DNA from 2 places in the Desertihabitans brevis genome. Region 1 is predicted to be linked to the other one. Evidence: riboswitches for the same ligand, from Rfam matches in the RefSeq annotation. Region 1 holds a riboswitch; the other holds the start of a gene.

Region 1 (10,563 bases):
TCACCGGAGCGGAGCCGGTCCCGGCCCGCCGGGGTGAACAGGTGGTCGCCACGGACCACCAGGCTGACCGCGGCATCGCGGGGCAGCCGCAGCTCGGCGATGGTGAGGCCCTGCAGGTGGGAGTCCGGCGGGATGCGGATCTGCAGCAGGGAGGCCGACACCTTGTCCAGCGGGGCGGACTCCACCTCGACGTCGGCGACCACCCCGCGGTCGAGACGGAGCAGCCGGGCGGCCAGCGGAAGCGTCGGCGCCTGGGCGAGGGTGAAGACGATGACGAAGACCAGCACCACGTCGAAGAGGAAGTCCGACCCGGGCACCCCGTAGGACAGCGGGATGGTGGCGAGGACGATCGGCACCGCGCCCCGCAGCCCCGACCACGACATGAAGGCCAGGTGCCGCCCGGGCAGCCGGAACCAGAGCGCGCAGGCCAGCACCGACAGCGGCCGGGCGACCAGGGTCAGGAAGACGCCGGCGGCCAGCGCGACCGCCACGGCCTGCCAGGTGAGCCGGGACGGTGTGGCCAGCAGGCCGAGCATGACGAACAGCCCGATCTGGGCGATCCAGCCCATCCCCTCGACGAAGGAGCGGGTGGCCGAGCGGTGCGGCAGCTGGCTGTTGCCCAGCACCAGCGCGCACACGTAGACGGCGGCGAACCCGCTGGTGTGGGCGACCGCGGCGACCCCGTAGGCGAGCACCGGCCAGCCGACGGCGGCCAGCGGGTAGAGCCCGGAGGCCGGCAGCGCCACCCGGCGCATCACCTGGGTGCCGACCCAGCCCAGCACCAGCCCGAACAGCACGCCGCCGACCAGCTCGAGCACGACCAGCCCGGCCAGCCCGAGCGGACCACCGGCCAGCTCGTGCCCCAGCGCCAGCTCGCTGGCCACCGTCACCAGCAGCACCGTGGGGGCGTCGTTCAGCCCGGACTCCGCCTCGAGCACGCCGCGGAGACGTCCGGGCAGCGGCACCCGCCGGAGCACCGAGAACACCGCGGCGGCGTCGGTCGGCGAGCAGACCGCCCCGAGCAGCACCGACGTCCACAGGTCGAGCCCGAGCACCATGTGGGCGAAGGCGGCGGTGAGGGCGGTGCTGACCATCGTGCCGACGACCGCCAGCAGCGCCGCCAGCGGCGTGCTGCGGCGGATGTCGGGCCAGCGCGTGGTGAGGCCGCCCTCGGCCAGGATGAGCACCAGCGCCCCGAAGCCGAGCGCGTGCGCCAGGTCGGCGTCGTCGAAGGCGACCCCGAGGCCGGAGTCACCCAGCACCATGCCCAGGCCGAGGAACAGCAGCAGGGCCGGCAGACCGACCGAGGAGCCCAGCCGGGCGGCCATGACCGAGACCAGCAGGACGGCGGCGCCCACGAGCAGGATGCCGTCCAGGTCGATCATGGGCTCATCCTCCCCCACCTGCTGTGACGCCCGTGTGACGCGCCGACGGGCCCGGCAGGGGTCAGGGCAGGAAGTCGTTGGTGGCGGCGGTGGTCGCGTCGACCTCGCCCTCGAGCAGGTCGGCGCCGGCCATGAACTGCGCCATCGCCTGCCAGCGTTCCAGGTCGACCCGGCCGCTGGCGTCCCCGAACAGCGGGATGGTGGCCTCCAGGGTGGCCCGGGCGTCGTCGCGGGCCGCCCCGGTCATGCCGGGGATGTACGCACCGCTCAGCTCGACCGCCGCCTCCGGGTCGTCGACCACCGCCCGGATGCCCTGCAGCGAGGCGGCCACGAAGGCCCGCAGCGTCTCGGGGTCGCGCTCGGCCAGCGCGGTGGTGGTGTTGAGCCCGATGCTGGCCAGGGCGGCGTCCTCGGGCAGGGTGAGGGTGCGCACCGGGATGCCGGACGCCTCCAGCCGGACCGCCTCGTTGTTGAGGTAGCCCATCACCCCCTCGACGGCGTCGGTGGTGAGCGCGGCCTGCTGGGTGAAGCCGATGTACTCCACCGTCAGGTCGTCGGTGGTCAGCCCGGCCGACTCCAGGATCGCCAGCAGCGCGAACCAGTTGCCGCCGTAGGGCCCGGGGGTGCCGATGGTGCGTCCGCGCAGGTCGGCGGGGGTGGCGATGTCGGACTCCTCGCGCACGATCAGCGCCACCGGGTACTGCTGGTAGACCGTCGCCACCGTGAGCAGCGACGACCCCGCCGAGACCGCCTGCAGCAGCTCGTCCCCGCTGGCCACCAGCAGGTCCTCCTCGCCCGCCTCCAGGGCACCGAACAGCGACTCCGACCCGCCGTGGTGGCGCAGCGTCACGTCGAGCCCGGCCTCGGCGTAGAAGCCGAGGGCGTGCGCGGCGTAGAAGGGCGCGAACTGGATGTCGGGGATGTAGCTGAAGCCGAGGGTCAGCTGCGGGGAGCCGGGGGTGGGGGTCGGTCGCGCCGGCGCCGCCTCGTCGGCACCGCAGGCGGCCAGTCCGGTGGCGCCGAGCAGCCCACCGGCCGCGGCGAGCAGGGTGCGTCGGGTCAGCCTCATCAGATCTCCGTCCGTCGTTCGATCAGCCGCACCACGGCGTAGGCGGCGGTGGCGAGTGCGCAGAGCACGAGCAGGGTGGCGAAGAGACCGGCGGTGTCGGAGCGGTCACGCTGGGCGGTCAGCAGCAGGCCGAGGCCCTTGCCGCCCATCACGAACTCCCCCACCACCGCGCCGGTGACGGCCAGCGTGACGCCGTTGCGCAGGCCGGACAGGATCGCCGGCAGGGCCAGCGGGGCCTCGATGTGGCGCAGCAGCCGCCAGCCGCTGGCGCCGTCCACCCGGGCCGCGGCGACCACCTCGGGGTCGAGGGTGCGCAGGCCGAGGGTGGTGGCGACGACCACCGGGAAGAAGACGAGCAGCGCGCAGAGCACCGCGATGGCCGGCAGCCCGTAGCCGACCCAGAGCACCAGCAGCGGGGCGATCGCGATCGCCGGGACGGCCTGGGACGCCGCGACGTACGGCTCCAGCGCCGCGCCGGCCCACCGGCCGTGCACCAGCAGCCAGGCCAGCGGCAGCCCGACCGCGACACCGAGCAGGCCGCCCAGCCCGGCCGCGGAGAAGGTCGCGCCGATCGCCGGCAGCAGGTCACCGGTCTGGAACAGCTCGACCAGGGTGGTGACGACGTCGACCGGCTCGGGCAGCACCACGCGGCCCACCGCACCGCTGGCGGTCACCGCCCACCAGAGGAGCACCAGGACCACGCCGAGGACGAGCGGCGGCCAGAGCGCACCGGCCGGCCACCCACGACGTCGGGCACCCAGCAGGGTGGTGCGTGCGTTCTCCCGCTCAGCCACGGCCGTCCTCCCGGTCACGACGCACGCGACCTGGGGACGGCGACGCGGGCGCGTCACCGCAGGGCACGCGGGGACGTCACAGCGTCCTCGCGCGCCACGTGCTGCTTCCCATCCGGACTCTCACCGTCGGTCCCGGAGTCCCACCGGGTCAACCGTGTCGGCGCCGGAGCGCCTGCACGGGTCGCGGACTGTCACCGCCGGTTCGGAATTGCACCGACCCCAGAGCACGTACGTGTCTTGCGAACCTGCATCCTAGCCCGGCTCCGGAGCGGTGCCCGACCACCGTCCAGCGGCGTCGGGCGACGGGTCAGCGGGTCGGTCCCTGCGGGCCCCAGCCGTCGTCACGGCCCCGGTCCTCCTGCTGCTGGCCGCCGGGCTGCTGGCCCCACTGCTGGCCCTCCTGCTGGCCGCCGTCCTGCGGGCCCCACTGCTGGCCCGGCTGACCGCCACCCTGCGCACCCCCCTGCTGACCGGGGTCCGGCTGACCCGGCTGGCCCCACTGCTGCCCACCCGGCTGGCCCCACTGCTGGCCGCCCTCTGGCTGGCCCCACTGCGGCTGCTGGCCGGGCTGCTGCGACGGGTACGGGTCCTGACCCCACTGCCGATCGGCGGGAGGGTCCTGCTGCTGGCCCCACTGCTGACCGGCTGGGGCATCCTGCTGCTGGCCCCACGGCTGCTGGGCGCCGTAGGCCTGCTGCTGGTTCCACTGCTGGCCGCCGTACGCCTGCTGCTGGCCGGACTGCTGGCCGCCGTAGGGGTCCTGCTGACCCCACTGCTGGGCGGAGGGGTAGCCACCCCACTGCTGGGCGAGGTCGGGGTAGGGCTGCGCCACCCAGCCGCCGGTGCCGGGCGCGGGCGAGGGCAGCTCGGTGGCCTTCCGGCGGGCGAGGTCCATGCTGTAGACGGTGGAGAAGCAGTTGAGGAACGGCGCCACGAAGAGCGCGGCCACCAGCGGCAGGGCGTACATCACGACGACGCCGATGATGATCGGCGCCACGGTCGCGGCGTCCGGGCTGCCCGAGCTGAGGCTGTCCCCGGCGGCCGCCAGCCCCCCGGCCATCACACCGAAGCCGATCGCGAGCCCGACGAAGGTGACGACGTAGATCACCGCCTGCGGGATCAGCTGGGCGACGATGGTGTAGCCGAGGGTGCGCCAGAAGTTCCGGTCGGTCAGCCGCCAGGCCCGCTTGACCGCGGTCATGCCGCCCAGGCGCTCGACCGCGAGCACGGTGTAGACCGGCAGCAGCTTGACCGAGACCCACACCGCCGCCACGACGACCGCGAGGTAGAGCAGGGTCGCGACGCCGACCCCGAGCCCGGCGGCGCCACCGCCGGTGTCCTGCGACAGCCCCACCGACGCGGCGACGACCCCGCCGACCGCCAGCCCGAGCACCAGCGTCAGCGCCACCGCGGCGAGCACGGCGAGCAGCAGGAGCGGGATCACCCGGCCCCAGAAGCCGCGGGTCTCGCGCCAGAGGTCGCCGAGGGACGGCCGTCGGCCGTCGATGGTCTGCTGCACCAGCACCGCCGCCATCCCCTGCGCCCGCAGCGCCACCAGGAGCAGGACGACGTAGAACACCAGCGTCCCCACCACGCCGAGCACCACCGCGCCCACCCCCGCGCTGGCGCCGGCGCCGGGGTCGCCCTGCAGCACGGCGGTCAGCCCGAGGGCGAAGACCAGCACGGTGATGACGAGCCCGCCGACCAGACCCACCAGGAGCGGCAGCAGGACGATGCCGAGGTGGGCGCCGTACCGGCTCTTCATGGCCCGCCAGGCGGTGCCCAGGACGTCCCCCAGGCCGTGCGGACGGGCGGGGGCGATCGATGACGCGGGAGTGGCGGGATAGCTCATGGCGCAACGATGGCAGGCCGCGGGTTCCTCCGGGTAGCACCTGCGCGCCCGATCCGCGCCAGATCGCCCGCGATGGGACGATCGGTCGGTGCCGAGCGCCCGGGACGAGGTCCCGCTGACCGTCGAGGAGCTGCGGGTGGTCGTCCGCTTCGCGGCTGCGGCGGCCGAGGAGCTGCTGCCGGTCTTCGAGCGCCGGCACCCCGACGACGGACGACCCCGCGCGGCGCTGGAGGCGGCGCGGGTCTTCGTCGAGGGCGCGCCCCGCACCCGGCTGCAACGGGTCGCCTCCGTCGAGGCGCACCGGGCCGCCCGGGAGGCCGCCACCGAGGTGGCACGGCTGGCCGCCCAGGCCGCCGGGGACGCGGCCGCGGCGGCCTACCTGCACCCGTTGGCCCGCGCCACCCAGGTCGGCCACATCCTCCGCGCGGCCGCCGACGCCGCCCGGGTGGCCGAGATCGAGGCGGGTGAGGACGCCGCCGCGGCCGACCGTGCGGTCGAGCGGTGGCGCGAGCGGGCCCCGGCCGTCCTCGTCGACGTCCTGCGCCGCTACCCACCGGCACCGGCCGGCCGCAACCGGGTCGCCCGGTTGGTGAGCACCCTCGACAGCGTGCTCCGGGAGGCTCCCGGCGGCTGACAACCGCCCCGTCGGGCAGGACGATGGGGTGGTGCGGATCAGCGCGACACCTCCCGGCCGGGGCCCGGCCCAGCAGATCGTCCGTGCCGGGCTGCAGCGGTGGGACCCGATCGGGTCGATCCGCGCGGGCGGGCCGGCCGACGAGTACGACGACCTGGTCGAGCCGGTGCTCGAGACGGCGGCGTCCGGTGCGGGTGCGGAGACGCTCGGGAGCGCGCTGCGGCAGGTGCTGCGGAGCGACTACGGGTTGTCGCGGCCGGAGGGCGAGTGCGTCGACGTCGCCCGGGACGTCCTCGAGGGTCTCCACGCCGGGCGTCACCTGCCTCCTCCCGGAACGACGGAGCCCGCCCCGGAGGACTCCGGGACGGGCTTCGTCAGGGGCTGAGGAGGCTCAGCTCAGCGCCGTTGGCGGTGGCGGCGGGATTTGAACCCGCGGTGGTTTTACCCACACGCGCTTTCGAGGCGCGCTCTTTAGGCCGCTCAGACACGCCACCGCCGAAGAGGGTACCGCCCGGTGACACCCGGGGGCCAATCCGTCGACTCAGCGGTGACCGGCGAAGAACTCCTGCAGCACCGCGCCGCACTCCTCGGCCATGAACCCGGCCACCACCTCGGGGCGGTGGTTGAGCCGCGGGTCGCGGACCACGTCGAACAGCGACGCCACCGCTCCGGCCTTGGGGTCGAAGGCGCCGAAGACGAGCCGCTCCACCCGGGCGTTGACGACGGCGCCGGCGCACATCGCGCACGGCTCCAGGGTGACCACCAGGGTGTGCCCGGACAACCGCCACTCCCCCGCCACGGTCGCCGCCCGCCGCAGCGCGAGCACCTCGGCGTGCGCGGTCGGGTCACCGGTCAGCTCGCGCTCGTTCCCGCCGGTGGCGACCACGTCGCCGGACGGCCCGAGCACCACCGCGCCGATCGGGACGTCCCCGTGCCGGCCGACCCGACGCGCCTCGGCCAGGGCGAGCAGCATCGGCTGCCGCCACCCGAGCGGCGCCCGGTCCGGCTCCGCCCCGGCCATCAGCTGAAGCTGGCCTCGACCACCTTGCGCACCTGCGGCCCGAAGCGGATCTGGTCGGCCAGCTGCAGCAGCAGCTGGTCGCTGGACTCCTCGACGTCCTCGCAGATCCGGGTCATCTCGAAGCTGGTGATCCCCTGGTCGGCGAGCAGGTCGAGGTCGCCCAGCGGCACCGTCTCGTCCTCTTCGTCGGGGTCGGGCAGGTCCTCCTCGCCGAGGAAGTCGGCGATGTCGCGCGCGATCGGCCAGTCGTAGGCCGCGGTGGCGTCGGACAGCAGCACCTGCACCGTCGCCCCGCGCACCCGCACGATGACGAAGATCTCCTCCACCAGCGAGACCAGCCCGATCGCGCCGCTGTCCCCGGGCATCCGGCGCAGCTGGGCGATCAGCTCGTCCAGGTCGTTGGCGACCTCGTAGGTGAGGGCCTGCGCGACGGGGGCGCCGTCCTCGCGGTAGATCGCGACGGCGAGGTCGACGTCGTCCTCCGAGGCGTCCTCGAGGTCGTCGTCCTCGTCGTCGTAGTCGTCGTCCTCCTCGTCGAGGTCGTCACCCTCGGGCTCGTCCTCGTCGTCACCGAAGTCGATGTCGTCGGCGACCAGCCCGCGGGCCTCACCGGAGGCGCGGAAGCGCTCGGACAGGTCGAGGCTGTCGATGTCGTCAGCCTGGTCGCTCACCTGAGCCTCCTCCGGACGTGTGCACGGTGCGGACGTCTGCGGCCCATGGTGTCAGATCCTGCCCTCCCCGACCCAGCCGATTCGGCCGCGGTCTCGCCGCCCGGCCATCCGCCGCGGTGTGCTCGCCGCCGCCGCCGTGGGAGGCTGGCCGCGTGGAACTCTGCGTCGTCGACCACCCGCTGGTGGCCCACAAGCTGACCATGCTCCGCGACCGGGAGACCAGCTCACCGACCTTCCGCCGCCTCACCGAGGAGCTGGTGACGCTGCTGGCCTACGAGGCGACCCGCAGCGTCCGGGTGCAGGAGCACCGCGTCGAGACGCCGGTGGCCCCCACCATCGGCACCGCGCTGACCGATCCCCGGCCGCTGGTGGTGCCGATCCTGCGGGCCGGGCTCGGGATGCTGGAGGGGATGACCCGGCTGATGCCGACCGCCGAGGTCGGCTTCGTCGGGATGGCGCGCAACGAGGAGACCCTGCAGCCGGTCACCTACGCCGAACGGCTGCCCGAGGACCTCTCGGGCCGGCAGTGCTACGTCCTCGACCCGATGCTCGCCACCGGCGGCTCGCTGGCCGGCACCATCCAGTTCCTGGTCCGCCGGGGAGCGGACCACATCACCGCCATCTGCCTGCTCGCCGCGCCCGAGGGCATCGAGCACCTGCGCGAGGTGCTGGCCGACCTCGGCGTCCCCTGCGAGCTGGTGGTCGCCGCGGTGGACGAGCGGCTCAACGAGCTGGGCTACATCGTGCCCGGGCTGGGTGACGCCGGCGACCGGCTCTACGGCCTGGCCCACTGACTCCGGCTCAGGAGGACTCCCGCACCGCCAGCGTCGGCAGCAGGTCGACCCGGGTCAGCGCCGCCGGCCCGCGGCCGGTCCGCAGCCGGTCGACGCAGCTGCGCAGCGCCGTGTGGCCGACGTCGAACTTCGGCGGTGCGACCGCGGTGAGCGGCACCGGCGACAGCGCGGCGAACTCGTCGTCGTAGCCCACCAGCGCCAGGTCGTCGGGGACGCGCCAGCCGCGTCCGGTGGCGACGTCGACCAGCGCCATCGCCACCTGGTCGGGCAGCACCACCACGGCCCGGACGTCGGCCGCACGCACCTGGTCGAGCAGCTCCTCCAGCTGGCGCCGCTGGTCGGCCGGCGGCGCGGCGGCGCCCAGCAGCGGGAACGAGAGCGTCTCACCGCCGGGGCACAACGCGCCCATCGCCCGCCGGACCCCGGCCAGCACCGGAGCGGCGGTCGGCCCGGCCCGCCAGGCGACCGCGATCCGGGTGTGGCCGCGCTCGACCAGGTGCCGGACGGCCAGCTCGGCCCCGTGGCCGTGGTCGCTGCGCACCGAGCCGATCGCGGTGCCGGGGTCGACGCCCTCCAGCGAGCGCTCCACCACCACGGCGGGGACGCCGGCGCCCGCCAGCAGGCGGTAGGTCGCGCCGTCGTCGGCGAAGGTGCGGCTCGGCGTCACCAGCAGCCCGTCCACCCCGCCGGCCACCAGCCGTCCGACCTGCTCGGTCTCCAGGTCCACGGAGTAGCCGGACACCCCGAGCACCAGCCGGATGCCGAGCTGGCCGGCGGCCGCCCGGGCGCCCCGGATCACCGCGGGGTAGTAGTAGTCCGCCGACGGCACCACCATGCCGATGGTCGCCAGCGGGCCGCGGCGCCGCGCGGTGGGGTGGTGCGGCGCCGGCGCCACCGCTCCCCCGTGCACCCGCTCCAGCAGGCCCTTCTCCTCCAGCGCCACCAGGTCCCGCCGCACGGTCATCCCGGAGACCCCGTGGCGGTGGGCGAACTCGGCGGTGATGACCATCCCGTGCAGCTCGATCTGCCGCAGGATCAGGGAGTGGCGCTCGTGCGGGATCACCGCGCGATCCTCGGCGAGCGCCCGCGGGCCGTCAACGCCTCGGCCCACGGACCTCCACCTCCAGCAGCTCGCTGCGCGTCGTGCCGGCGTGGTTGGCCAGCTCGACCACGTAGCGGTGGTGTCCGGGCTCGGCGTCCTCGACAGCCACGCTGGCCCGCTGCGCGTGCGGGGTGTCCGCGGCCAGCGTCCCGCTGCCGATCTCGACGCCGTCCTCGAGGAAGCGGTAGGAGGTGGCGTTGGTCCCCCACCACAGGTCGGCGGTCAGCCGGAAGCTCCCGTCGCCGTCGAAGTCGTCGTGGCTGAGCACCGGCCGGCCGGGGGCGGCGTCGCTGACCTCCACGGTGACCGGGGCCAACGGGGTGGAACCGCGGGAGTTCACCAGCTCACCGGTGTAGGTGTAGCGGCCGTCCGGCCTGCCGGCGACCTCGACCACCACCCGCTGCGCCTGCGGGGTGCTCGGCGTCAGCCGGCGGACCGCCAGCGGCTCGCCGTTCTCGTACAGCCGCACCAGGCTGGCGTTCTCGCCCCACCACAGGTCGGCCGTCAGGGAGAAGAAGCCGTCGCGCAGGCCGGTGTCGTGGCCCTCGTCGGTGGAGAGCACTCCGCGGCCCGGCGCGCTCGAGGCCCCGTCGGCCGGTACCTCGTCGGGGAACGGCGCCGCGGTGTCGAGGCGGTCGAGGTCGACCACCCGGCCGTCGACGACGAGGGTGCCGTCGGGCCCGGGGCGGGACCGCAGCGGACCCTCGGTCGAGGTCGCCAGCACGACCCGGAAGTCGGCGGTGCGCCCGGAGCGCGACAGGCGCAGCGTGCCGTCCTGCGCGGTCACCTCGACACCCTCGCCGAGGACGAAGCCGCTGAGCACGGTGCCCGCGGCGTCGGTCAGGGTGAAGGACGGGTGGCCGTCGGCCGCGGCGTCGGGCACGTCGATGGTGACGCCCGTCTCCGGGCGCAGCTGCCAGTCCCAGCGGTGCTCGGTGTCGTCGGCGAAGCTGTCGTGGATCGCGACGACGGCGTCGGAGGCGTCCCCCTCGGCGAGGTCGACCACCTGCTTGCGCAACGCGCGCTGCACGCCGAAGTTGGCCGAGCCGTCCAGCTCGAGGTAGCCGCCGCCCTGCCCCTCGAACGCGCGCGACACCACCGTCCGACCCTCACCGCGGACGGTCTCGTACTGGTTGGCGTAGGCCTCCAGCTGGCCGTCCACCAGCGGCTTGCTCCACAGCTGGGGCGACGTCCAGGACTTGCCGCCCTGACCGGCCCAGGTGGTGCCGTGGCTCATCCAG
Region 2 (10,563 bases), on a different contig from region 1:
ACGACGGCGGCACCTACGGCGTGCCCACCAACGCCTACTCGATGGGTCTGATCTACAACCGGGCGCTGTTCGAGCAGGCCGGGCTGGACCCCGACGCCCCGCCCACCGACTGGGAGGGCGTGCGCGAGGCCGCGCGGGCCATCGAGGAGGGCACCGACGCGCAGGGCTTCGCCACGATGACCACCGAGAACGGCGGCGGCTGGGTGCTCACCACCACCAGCTACGGCTTCGGCGGGCTGATGCAGTCCGAGGACGGCACCCAGGCCACCGTCGACAACGAGGCCACCAAGGAGGTGCTGCAGACCTACCGCGAGATGCGCTTCACCGACGACACCTTCGGCGACAACTTCCTGATGAACTACGACGACATCAACAACGCCTTCGCCGCCGGTCAGATCGGGATGTACGTCCAGGGCGCCGACCAGTACTCGACGATGGTCACCACCAAGGGCATGGACCCCGAGCACTTCGGGGTCGGCCCGCTGCCGCAGACCGAGGACGGCCTGGGCACCCTGGGCGGTGGCACCGTCGCCATCGTCAACCCGACCGCCACGCCGGAGGAGATCACCGCGGCCATGGCGTGGATCGACCACTACTACTTCCAGCGCTACAGCGACGAGGAGGTCGCCCGGGCCGACGCCGAGGCCTCGGTCGCCGACGGGCTGTCGGTCGGGGTGCCCGCGCTGCCGCTGCTCGACCAGGAGGCCGACGACCGCTACCTCGGCTGGATCGAGGACCAGATCAACGTCCCCCGGGAGAACTACACCGCCTACCTCGAGTCGACCCGGACCCTGCCGCTGGTCCCCGAGCCGCCGGTCAAGGCCCAGGAGCTCTACGCCACCCTCGACCCGGTCGTCCAGGCCGTGCTGACCCGCGAGGACGCCGACATCGACGCCCTCCTCGCCGAGGCGCAGAGCACCGTCCAGTCGGCCATCGAGCTCGGCTGACCCCAGCCCGGGTGCGTCACGTCGGTCCGCCGGCGTGACGCACCCGGGCGGCTCCCCCTGCACAGCGACACCCACCGAGGAGGTCCGGTGACGACCACCACCACCCCGCCGGCGACCGGCACCACCACCGCCGCCGGACCCGCACCCCAGCCCTCCCGCCGCACCGGCGCCGTGGCCCGCTGGCTGCGCCACGGCGGTCTGAGCACCCTGGTGTTCTTCCTGCCGCTGCTGCTCTGCTTCGGTCTCTTCAGCTGGTGGCCGATCGCGCGGTCACTGCTGCTGAGCCTGCAGCAGACCAACTTCCTCACCAGCCGGTGGGTGGGGCTGGCGAACTTCGAGCGGGTGCTGGCCGACCCGCTCCTGCTGACCGCCCTCGGCAACACCACCTGGTTCACCGTGCTGGCCCTCGTCATCGGGTTCCCCGTGCCGGTGGTGCTGGCGGTGCTCATCGCCGAGCTGCGGCGGGCCCGGGCGATCGCCTCGGTGCTGGTCTACCTGCCGGTGGTGTTCCCGCCGGTGGTGGCGGTGCTGCTGTGGAAGACCTTCTACGCCCCCGGTGCCGAGGGCCTGTTCAACACCGTCCTCGGCTGGGTCGGCCTCGGCCCGTTCGCCTGGCTGAACAACGGCGACATGGCCATGCCCGCCATCGTGGTGCAGGCCACCTGGGCCACCTTCGGCACCGCGACGATCATCTACCTGGCCACCCTGATGGGCATCCAGACCGAGCTCTACGAGGCTGCCGAGACCGACGGCGCCGGGATCTGGAGCCGGTTGTGGAACGTGACGCTGCCGCAGATGCGCGGGGTGATGCTGGTGATGGCGCTGCTGCAGATCATCGGCACCTTCCAGGTCTTCACCGAGCCCTACGTGATGACCGGCGGCGGCCCGGAGAACCGCACCCTCACCCTGCTGATGCTCATCTACCGCTATGCCTTCGTGGCCGGCGACTACGGCCGCGCCACCGCCCTGAGCCTGCTGCTCGCCCTGGTGCTGGCCGTCCTCTCGGCGGTCTACCTGTGGGTGACCCGACGTTGGAGCACCTCATGACCACGACCCTCGACCCGAGCACCCAGCAGCACCCCGTCCACCCGGTGCGGGTCACCCGGCGACGTCCCCGCCGCGAGCGGGACCAGGGCGAGCGGAGCGTCGTCTCCGCCCTCGACCGCCGCCGGCCCGGGGTGCGGGTCGCGCTCGCGGTGGGCGGGACGCTGGTGGTGGGTCTGCTGGTCGTGGTGTGCGGCGGGCCGCTGCTGTGGCTGTTCAAGGCGGCCACGTCGACCTCGACCGAGACGCTGGCCTCGCCCTTCGCGCTGTGGCCGAGCGGTCTGCGCTGGGAGAACTTCAGCGAGGTGTGGACGCGCGTGGAGTTCAGCCGCTACTTCCTCAACACGGTCTTCCTCATCCTGGGCTCGCTGTTCTTCGGACTGCTGGTCGCCACCACCGGCGGCTACGGGCTCGCGGTGCTCAGGCCCCGCTACGCCAAGGTGGTCTCGGCCCTCGTCCTGGCGACGCTGTTCATCCCCGGTGTGATCTCGCTGGTCTCGCTCTACCTCACCGTGGTGGAGCTGCCCGTGCTCGGGATCAGCCTGGTCGGCACGCTGTGGGCGGTCTGGCTGCCGTCGGCGGCCAACGCGGTGAACGTGCTGCTGATGCAGCGGTTCTTCGCCTCCATCCCGGCCGAGCTGTTCGAGGCGGCCCGGATCGACGGGGCGGGCCCGTTCCGCATCTTCGCCGCCCTGGTGCTGCCGATGTCGAAGCCGATCCTCGGTGTGATCAGCCTGCTGCTGCTCGTGGGGGCCTACAAGGAGTTCCTGTGGCCGCTGCTGGTGCTGCCGCGCCCCGCCGACCAGCCGATCTCGGTCGTCCTGCCGCGGCTGGAGGGGTCGATCGACTACGCGCAGTTCCTGGCCGCGCTGTTCATCTCGGTGCTGGTGCCGGTGGTGCTGTTCCTGCTCTTCCAGCGCCAGTTCCTGCGCGCTGCGGGCAACGCCGGTGCGCTGAAGGGTTGAGGAGCTGCAGATGAGGATCACCAGCGTCGAGGCGTTCCGGATCTCCGCACGGCTGTGCCTGGTGCGGATCGGCACCGACGGCCCGCACACCGGCTGGGGCGAGGCCACCCTGGAGAGCCGGACCGGCGCGGTCGCGGCCGCGGTGGACGAGCTCGCCGAGCTGCTCGTCGGGCACGACCCGCGCCGGATCGAGTGGCACCACCAGCGGCTGCGCAAGGGCGGCTTCTACCGCGGCGGGCCGGTCCTCGGCTCGGCGGTGGCCGGGTTGGACCAGGCGCTGTGGGACCTCAAGGGCAAGGCCCTCGGGGCGCCGGTGCACGAGCTGCTCGGCGGCCCGGCCCGCGACCGGGTACGCGTCTACACCTCGGCGTCCGGGTCCACCACCGACGGCATGGTGGAGCGGGCCCGCGAGCTGGTCGCCGCCGGCTACACCGCGGTGAAGACCGCGCCGGAGCTCGTGCTGGGCTACCTGGACGTCCCCTCGGTGCTGGACCAGCTGGTGGAGCACTGGGCCGCGCTGCGCGCCGCGATCGGGCGGGACGTCGACCTCGCGCTCGACCTGCACGGCCGGTTCTCCCCCGCCGCCTCCCGCCGGCTGCTGGCCCGGCTGGAGGGGATCGACCCGCTGTTCGTGGAGGAACCGCTGCCGCCGGAGCTGCAGCGCGACCTCGGTCCGCTGTGCGCCTCGACCTCGGTGCCGATCGCCACCGGGGAGCGGCTCTACGACCGCTGGGAGGTCTCCGACGTGGTCGGCTCCGGCATCGCGGTGCTGCAGCCGGACCTGTCGCACGCCCACGGGATCAGCGAGGTGGTGCGGATCGCCGCGCTCGCCGACCTCCACGGCGTCCGGCTGGCCCCGCACTGCGCCACCGGTCCGCTCGCGCTGGCGGCCTGCCTGCAGGTCGACCTGGCGGTGGACAACGTGCTCGTGCAGGAGTGCCCGATGGAGGTGCACCGGCCCGGGGAGCACCCGTGGTCGCGGCTGCTGGTCGGCTGGCCCTTCGTCTTCGCCGACGGCTACCTGCTGCCACCGACCGGTCCCGGGCTCGGCGTCGAGGTGGACGAGGACGAGGTGCGCCGCTGCGCGCTCTCCCCCGCCGGCGGCAACTCCCCGGTGTGGGCCCAGCCCGACGGCTCCTACGCGGAGTGGTGAGCGCTCGTCCGACCGGTGTCAGCGGCGGCGGACGGGTCGGGCGAAGTCGCCGACCGGCTCGCGGTGCCACCAGTCGCCGGTCTCGCGCCGCTCGGCCCGGGTGGTGAAGCGGTAGCGGTACAGCAGGGCGCGGATCTCGGTCGGCGGCTCGTCGGGGAACGGGTCGTCCCGCAGCAGCCGCAGCACCGCGCGGTCGCCGGCCAGCAGCCGCTGCACCAGCCGGTCGAACCACGGCGAGGCGTAGGACGGCGAGAGCGCGGCGAACCACATCAGCCAGTCCAGCCGCAGGTGGTAGGGCGCCAGCTGGGGTGGACGCCGTCGCGGGTCCCCGGGTTTGCCCTTGAACTCGTACTCCCGCCACGGCCCATCCGGTCCGGCGCGTCCGGCCAGCACGATCTCGTAGCGCTCCTTGGTCACCGAGCCGAACGCGCCGTAGGTGTTGACCAGGTGCAGCGGGTCGAAGGAGGCGTTCATCCGCTGCCCGGGTGAGACCAGGTTGAGCGCCGGCCGCACGCTGAGTGCCACCACCAGCAGCGTCACCGCGACCACCAGCACCACCCACCACAGCGGCAGCGCCCCGGCCGCGGGTGCGGTGAGCGGGGTCGCCCACTCCCAGAAGGCGTCGGGCAGCACGGACAGCCCGAGCGCCACCGCCAGCCAGTTGAGCCAGCTGAAGTTGCCGCTGACCACCAGCCAGAGCTGGGTGACCACCATGATCCCGGCACACACACCCGACACCGGCTGGGGCAGGAACAGCCCGAACGGCACCACCAGCTGGGTGACGTGGTTGGCCGCCACCTCGACGCGGTGCAGCGGGCGGGGCAGCCGGTGGAAGTGCCAGCTGAACGGCCCGGGCATCGGCTGGGTCTCGTGGTGGTAGTCCAGGCAGGTGAGGTCGCGCCAGCAGCGGTCGCCGCGGAGCTTGATGAGCCCGGCGCCGAGCTCGAGGCGGAACAGCACCCAGCGCAGCGCCAGCAGCACCAGCAGCGGCGGGGCGGTGGCGGCGTCGCCGAGGAAGACCGCGAGGAACCCCACCTCCAGCAGCAGCGACTCCCAGCCGAAGGAGTACCAGCGCTGGCCGACGTTGACGACCGACAGGTAGAGCGCCCACATCGCCAGCCAGACCAGCATCGTGGCCGGCAGCGGCAGCCGCTCGGTCACCCCGACCAGGGTCAGCGCCGCCAGCCCCGCCCCGACCCAGCAGACGGCCTCGAACAGCCCGTCGGAGTAGCGCCAGTGGAAGAGGCTGGGTGCTCGCCGGAACGGCACCCGGCGCAGGAAGGCCGGGATCGGCAGCAGCCCGTCGCTGCCGAGCAGCGGGCGGAACTGGTTGCGGGCGACCAGGAAGGCCACCAGGTAGAGCGCGGCCAGGGCGCGCTGGAACACCTGACGTCCCAGCCAGTACTCCTCGGCGACGAACCAGTCGAGCACCGTCCCACGCTACGACGCGCCCACCGATCGGTACGCCGGGGACCTGGCTAGTGTTCGGCCCCATGGCGTTGCGGGACCTGCTGGCAGACACCCGCCCTCTGGCGAACCCGCACTTCCGCCGGCTGTGGACGGCTCAGATCATCACCGTCATCGGGGCCCAGCTCACCGTGGTGGCGGTGCCGGCGCAGATCTACGCCATCACCGGCTCCTCCCTCTACGTCGGGCTGACCGGCGTGTTCGGGCTGGTGCCGCTGGTGGTGTTCGGGCTCTACGGCGGCGCGCTGGCCGACCACTTCGACCGGCGCCGGGTGCTGCTGGTGACCACGGTGGGGCTGATCGTCACCAGCGCGCTGTTCTGGGTGCAGGCCGCGCTCGGGCTGCAGGACGTCTGGCTGCTGCTGTGGCTGTTCGCGATCCAGCAGGCGTTCTTCGCCGTGAACTCCCCCACCCGCTCGGCGATCCTGCCGCGGCTGCTGCCGGCCGGGCAGCTGCCGGCGGCGAACGCGCTGTCGACCACCGTCTTCCAGGCCGGGGCGATCGCCGGCCCGCTGGTCGGTGGCGCGCTGATCCCGCTGCTGGGCTACGCCTGGCTGTACCTGGTGGACACCCTGACGCTGCTCGCCACGCTGGTGGCGGTGGTGCGGCTGCCGGCCATGCCGGTGGTGGTGGAGGCCGCCGGCTCGGTGCTGGCGCGCGCGCCCGGGCTGCGCTCGGTGGTGGAGGGTTTCACCTACCTACGCGGACGTCCGGTGCTGCTGATGTCGTTCGTGGTCGACATCGTGGCGATGGTGTTCGGGATGCCGCGGGCGCTGTTCCCCGAGATCGCCCACCTGGGCTTCGGCGGGCCCGAGGAGGGCGGGCTGGAGTTCGCCCTGCTCTTCGCCGCCATCCCGGCCGGGGCGGTGCTGGGCGGCATCTTCTCCGGCTGGCTGTCCCGGGTGGAGCGGCAGGGCCGGGCGGTGCTGTGGTGCATCACGGTGTGGGGGCTCGGCATCGTCGGGTTCGGGCTCTGCGTCTTCCTGGCCGACGGATCCGCGCCGGTGGTGCTGGTCGTCGGGCTGGCCTTCCTGGCCGTGGCCGGGGCGGCCGACGTCGCCTCCTCCGCGATCCGCGGCGCGATCCTGCAGACCGCCGCCGAGGACAGCCTGCGGGGACGGCTGCAGGGCGTGTTCACGGTCGTGGTGGTCGGCGGCCCGCGGGTGGCCGACGTGGCCCACGGCGGCGCGGCCGCGATGGTCGGCGCGGCGGCCGCGACCACTGGTGGCGGCGTGCTCGTGGTGCTCGGGATGGTGGTCTGCGCGCTGGCGGCGCCGGCCTTCGTGCGCTACCGGGTGCAGCACCGCTCCCGGTAGCGGTTCGCGGGTAGGGGCGGCGGTCGACGGCCTCAGCGCGACGACCAGACGTACTCGATGTCGTCGATCGCGTCGGCCTGGTAGACGTAGACGAACTCCAGGGGGCCGTCCCCGGTGTTGCGGATGCCGTGCTCGTGGTTGGACGGGATGTAGACCGCCGACCCGGCGACGACGTCGTGCTCCGCCCCGTCGAGGGTGACGGTGCCCGACCCGAGCAGCACCTGGTAGACCTCGGGCGCGACGTGGCGGTGCGGAGCCAACCAGCCACCCGGGTCGAGGTGGGCGACACCCGAGCACAGGTCGGCGGTCTGGGGCGTCCCGTCACCGATGCCGGTCCGGAAAGAGATGCGCCCGCGGTCGTCGGACCAGACCTCCTCGTGCGCCTCGTCCAGGTGGCGGACGGTCGCCCGGACGACCGGGCCCTCGCTCTCGGTCATGACCGCGACGATACGCCTGGCGCCTGCCCGACGCGCAGCCCCACGGCTCGGGGCCGCGTGGCCGAGCCGGGTCAGCGCTTCGCGCGGGCCGCGTGCTTGCGTGCTTCGTGCAGCGCCTTGCGCCGTTCGTACTCCTTCTTCATCTGCGTGCGCGGGTCGCGGGCCTCGTCGAGGTCGGGCGGGCCCATCACGTGCAGCAGGGCGTAGGTGACGTGGTGGTCGAAGCGGTAGAACCACGAGAAGCCGTCGTTGCGCCGCGGGTCGGGAGGGGGTTTGGGCATGAGCATCTCCTATGCTGAGGACGCCAATGATGAGGGTCCTTAGAAAGGATAGACGATGACGGCACAGCGTCCGGACCTGCTCGACCTCGAGGTGCAGGTGTGCTTCGGGCTCGTCGCGGCCTCCCGCCGGGTCGTCGCGCTGTACCGCCCGCTGCTCGAGCCGTTGGGGCTCACCCACCCGCTGTACCTGCTGATGCTCGCGCTGTGGCAGCACGGCCGGCTGCCGCTGCACCGGCTGGCCGAGCTGGTCCACCAGGACCCGGCGACCGTCAGCCCGATGGTGAAGAAGCTGGAGTCGCTGGGCTACGTCACCCGCCGCCGCGATCCCGCCGACGAGCGGACGCTGAGCATCGAGCTGACCGACCAGGGTCGCGAGCTGCGCCGCTCCGCCGAGTCGATCCCGGTGACCATGATGGACCGCCTGGGCCTGGGCGAGGACGAGCTCGCCCGGCTGCGGGCGGTCCTCGACGACCTCATCGACCGCTCCCGCACCGTCCCGGACTGACCTGCCGGGCACGGTGCGCGAGGTCGCCGACGCCGTGGCACACTGGGCCGCACGTGCTCCGGGGTCGGTGCAAGTCCGAACCGGCGGTGACAGTCCGCGACCCGTCTGCAGCCAGCAGACGGTTGACCTGGTGGAACTCCAGGACCGACGGTGAAAGTCCGGATGGGAGGCAGCACGTAGGCAGGTCGGACCAGACCGCCGTGGTCCCGCTCGGGCGGGCCCCGGTGGAGGCTGGTCGGCCCGCTGCTGGTCCACGTCGTGCCGTGCGGTGACGTCGTGGTCCGGCTCGTCCCCGGAGCTCGTCCAGCTGGACCGAGCACGAGGGGATGAGAGTTGATCGACCAGACCGCCGTCCGGGCGTTGATGCGCTCCGCCCTGGAGCTGGCACGGCTCGGGCCGGTCGCCGACCCCAACCCGCGCGTGGGTGCCGTCATCGCCGATGCCGCCGGGCAGGTGGTCGGCCGTGGGTACCACCGCGGCGCCGGCAGCCCGCACGCGGAGGTGGTGGCGCTCGCCGAGGCCGGATCCGCCGCCCGTGGCGGCACCGCCGTGGTGACGCTCGAGCCCTGCGACCACACCGGGAGGACCGGGCCCTGCTCGGTGGCGCTGGTCGACGCCGGCGTGGCGCAGGTCGTCTACGCCCAATCCGACCCGAACCCGATGGCGGCCGGCGGTACCGCCCGGTTGCGGGCGGCCGGGGTCGCGGTCGAGGCGGGCCCGCTGGCCGACGAGGCGGCCGCGCTCAACCGGTCCTGGTCCTTCGCCGTCGCCGCCGGGCGGCCCCGGGTGGTGTGGAAGTTCGCTGCCACCCTCGACGGCCGGTCGGCGGCGGCGGACGGGAGCAGCCGGTGGATCACCGGGCCCGCGGCCCGCGCGGACGTGCACCGGCTCCGCGCCGAGGCGGGAGCCGTCCTGGTCGGCACCGGCACCGTGCTGGCCGACGACCCGCGGCTGACGGTGCGCGGCCCCGACGGTACGCCGGTCGACCGGCAACCGCTCCGGGTCGTCATGGGAGAGCGGGACCTGCCGCCCCGCTCCCGGGTCCTCGACGGGGCGGCCGAGACCTGGCACGCCCGGAGCCGGGACCCGTCGACGGTCCTGCGCCAGCTGTTCGACCGCGGCATCCGCCGGGTCTGGCTCGAGGGCGGCCCCACCCTGGCCGCCACCTTCCTGGCCGACCGCCTGGTCGACGAGGTGGTGGCCTACCTGGCCCCCACCCTCCTCGGCGGCGGCCCACCGGCCGTCGCCGACCTCGGCACCACCACCCTCGGCCAGGCGCTGCGGCTGCGTCTGGACGAGGTCACCACCCTCGGCCCCGACCTGCGGGTCCGGGCCACCCCCACCGACGGAAGAGGTTCGTGATCGTGTTCACCGGGATCGTGGAAGAGCTGGGCGAGGTCGTGGACCTGCGCCGGCAGGGAGACTCGGCCGTCCTGGCCGTGCGTGGCCCGAAGGCCGCGGCCGACGCCGTGCACGGCGCCTCGGTCGCCGTCAACGGCGTCTGCCTCACCGTCACCGCGCGGGAGGGCGACGTCATCACCTTCGACGTGATGGCCGAGACGCTGCGGCGCAGCAGCCTGGGCGCGCTGGCGGTCGGGCACCGGGTCAACCTCGAGCGCGCGATGGCCGCCAGCGACCGGTTCGGCGGCCACATCGTGCAGGGCCACGTCGACGGCGCCGCGGCGATCCTCGCCCGGACCCCGCACCCGAGGTGGGAGGTCGTCCGGATCGGGCTACCCGCCGCCCTCGCGCGCTACGTGGTCGAGAAGGGCTCCATCACCGTCGACGGCGTGTCGCTGACGGTCTCGGCGGTCGGCGCCGACGTCTTCGAGGTCTCGCTGATCCCCACCACCCTGGCCCTGACCACGCTCGGCACCAAGCAGGCCGGCGACCCCGTCAACCTCGAGGTCGACGTCCTCGCCAAGTACGTCGAGCGGCTCCTCGAGACCGGCGGGGCAGCGGCGACGACCGGAGGCCTCCGGTGAGCGCCCCGGCACCTCGGCGGTGGACCGTCGAGGAGGCCCTGGCCGCGCTGCGGGCCGGCCGTCCGGTGCTGGTCACCGACCCGGCCGACCGCGAGGACGAGGGTGATGTGGTGCTGGCCGCCGACACCGTGGACGCCGGCTGGATGGCCTGGACGATCCGCCACTCCTCGGGCTACCTCTGTGCTCCGATGTCGGAGGAACGGGCCGACGCGCTGCAGCTGCCGCTGATGGTCACCGACAGCGGCGACCCGCTGCGCACCGCCTACACCGTGACCGTCGACGCCCGCACCGGGGTCGGCACCGGAATCAGCGCCGCCGACCGCGCCCGCACCGTCCGCACCCTCGCCGATCCCGCCACCACGGCCGACGACCTCATCCGCCCCGGGCACGTCGTGCCACTGCGGGCCCGTCCCGGCGGGGTGCTGGAACGGCCCGGGCACACCGAGGCCGCCGTCGACCTGTG

The links. Region 1 has a riboswitch for FMN ahead of DT076_RS16310 (ABC transporter permease). Riboswitches for the same ligand answer to the same signal wherever they lie in the genome.
Region 2: it holds a riboswitch for FMN, as region 1 does, so the genes downstream of both, ribD (bifunctional diaminohydroxyphosphoribosylaminopyrimidine deaminase/5-amino-6-(5-phosphoribosylamino)uracil reductase RibD) here and DT076_RS16310 (ABC transporter permease) in region 1, are expected to answer to the same signal.

What each region holds. Positions count from the first base shown of each region.
Region 1 is NZ_QOUI01000011.1:119,121-129,683, reverse strand. Features, by position in the region: gene DT076_RS16320 (potassium/proton antiporter) at 1-1,385, opposite strand, end outside; gene DT076_RS16315 (ABC transporter substrate-binding protein) at 1,447-2,454, opposite strand; gene DT076_RS16310 (ABC transporter permease) at 2,454-3,248, opposite strand; FMN riboswitch at 3,343-3,480, opposite strand; gene DT076_RS19685 (DUF7544 domain-containing protein) at 3,556-5,100, opposite strand; gene DT076_RS16300 (putative immunity protein) at 5,189-5,734, shown strand; gene DT076_RS16295 (hypothetical protein) at 5,766-6,119, shown strand; tRNA gene DT076_RS16290 (tRNA-Ser) at 6,141-6,228, opposite strand; gene DT076_RS16285 (nucleoside deaminase) at 6,276-6,707, opposite strand; gene DT076_RS16280 (tRNA adenosine deaminase-associated protein) at 6,755-7,390, opposite strand; gene upp (uracil phosphoribosyltransferase) at 7,579-8,220, shown strand; gene DT076_RS16270 (substrate-binding domain-containing protein) at 8,228-9,331, opposite strand; gene DT076_RS16265 (hypothetical protein) at 9,315-10,563, opposite strand, start outside.
Region 2 is NZ_QOUI01000012.1:89,653-100,215, reverse strand. Features, by position in the region: gene DT076_RS17095 (ABC transporter substrate-binding protein) at 1-947, shown strand, start outside; gene DT076_RS17090 (carbohydrate ABC transporter permease) at 1,035-1,994, shown strand; gene DT076_RS17085 (carbohydrate ABC transporter permease) at 1,991-2,956, shown strand; gene dgoD (galactonate dehydratase) at 2,967-4,109, shown strand; gene DT076_RS17075 (lipase maturation factor family protein) at 4,128-5,540, opposite strand; gene DT076_RS17070 (MFS transporter) at 5,603-6,892, shown strand; gene DT076_RS17065 (cupin domain-containing protein) at 6,925-7,329, opposite strand; gene DT076_RS17060 (hypothetical protein) at 7,401-7,610, opposite strand; gene DT076_RS17055 (MarR family winged helix-turn-helix transcriptional regulator) at 7,666-8,115, shown strand; FMN riboswitch at 8,165-8,295, shown strand; gene ribD (bifunctional diaminohydroxyphosphoribosylaminopyrimidine deaminase/5-amino-6-(5-phosphoribosylamino)uracil reductase RibD) at 8,479-9,477, shown strand; gene DT076_RS17045 (riboflavin synthase) at 9,480-10,100, shown strand; gene ribB (3,4-dihydroxy-2-butanone-4-phosphate synthase) at 10,097-10,563, shown strand, end outside.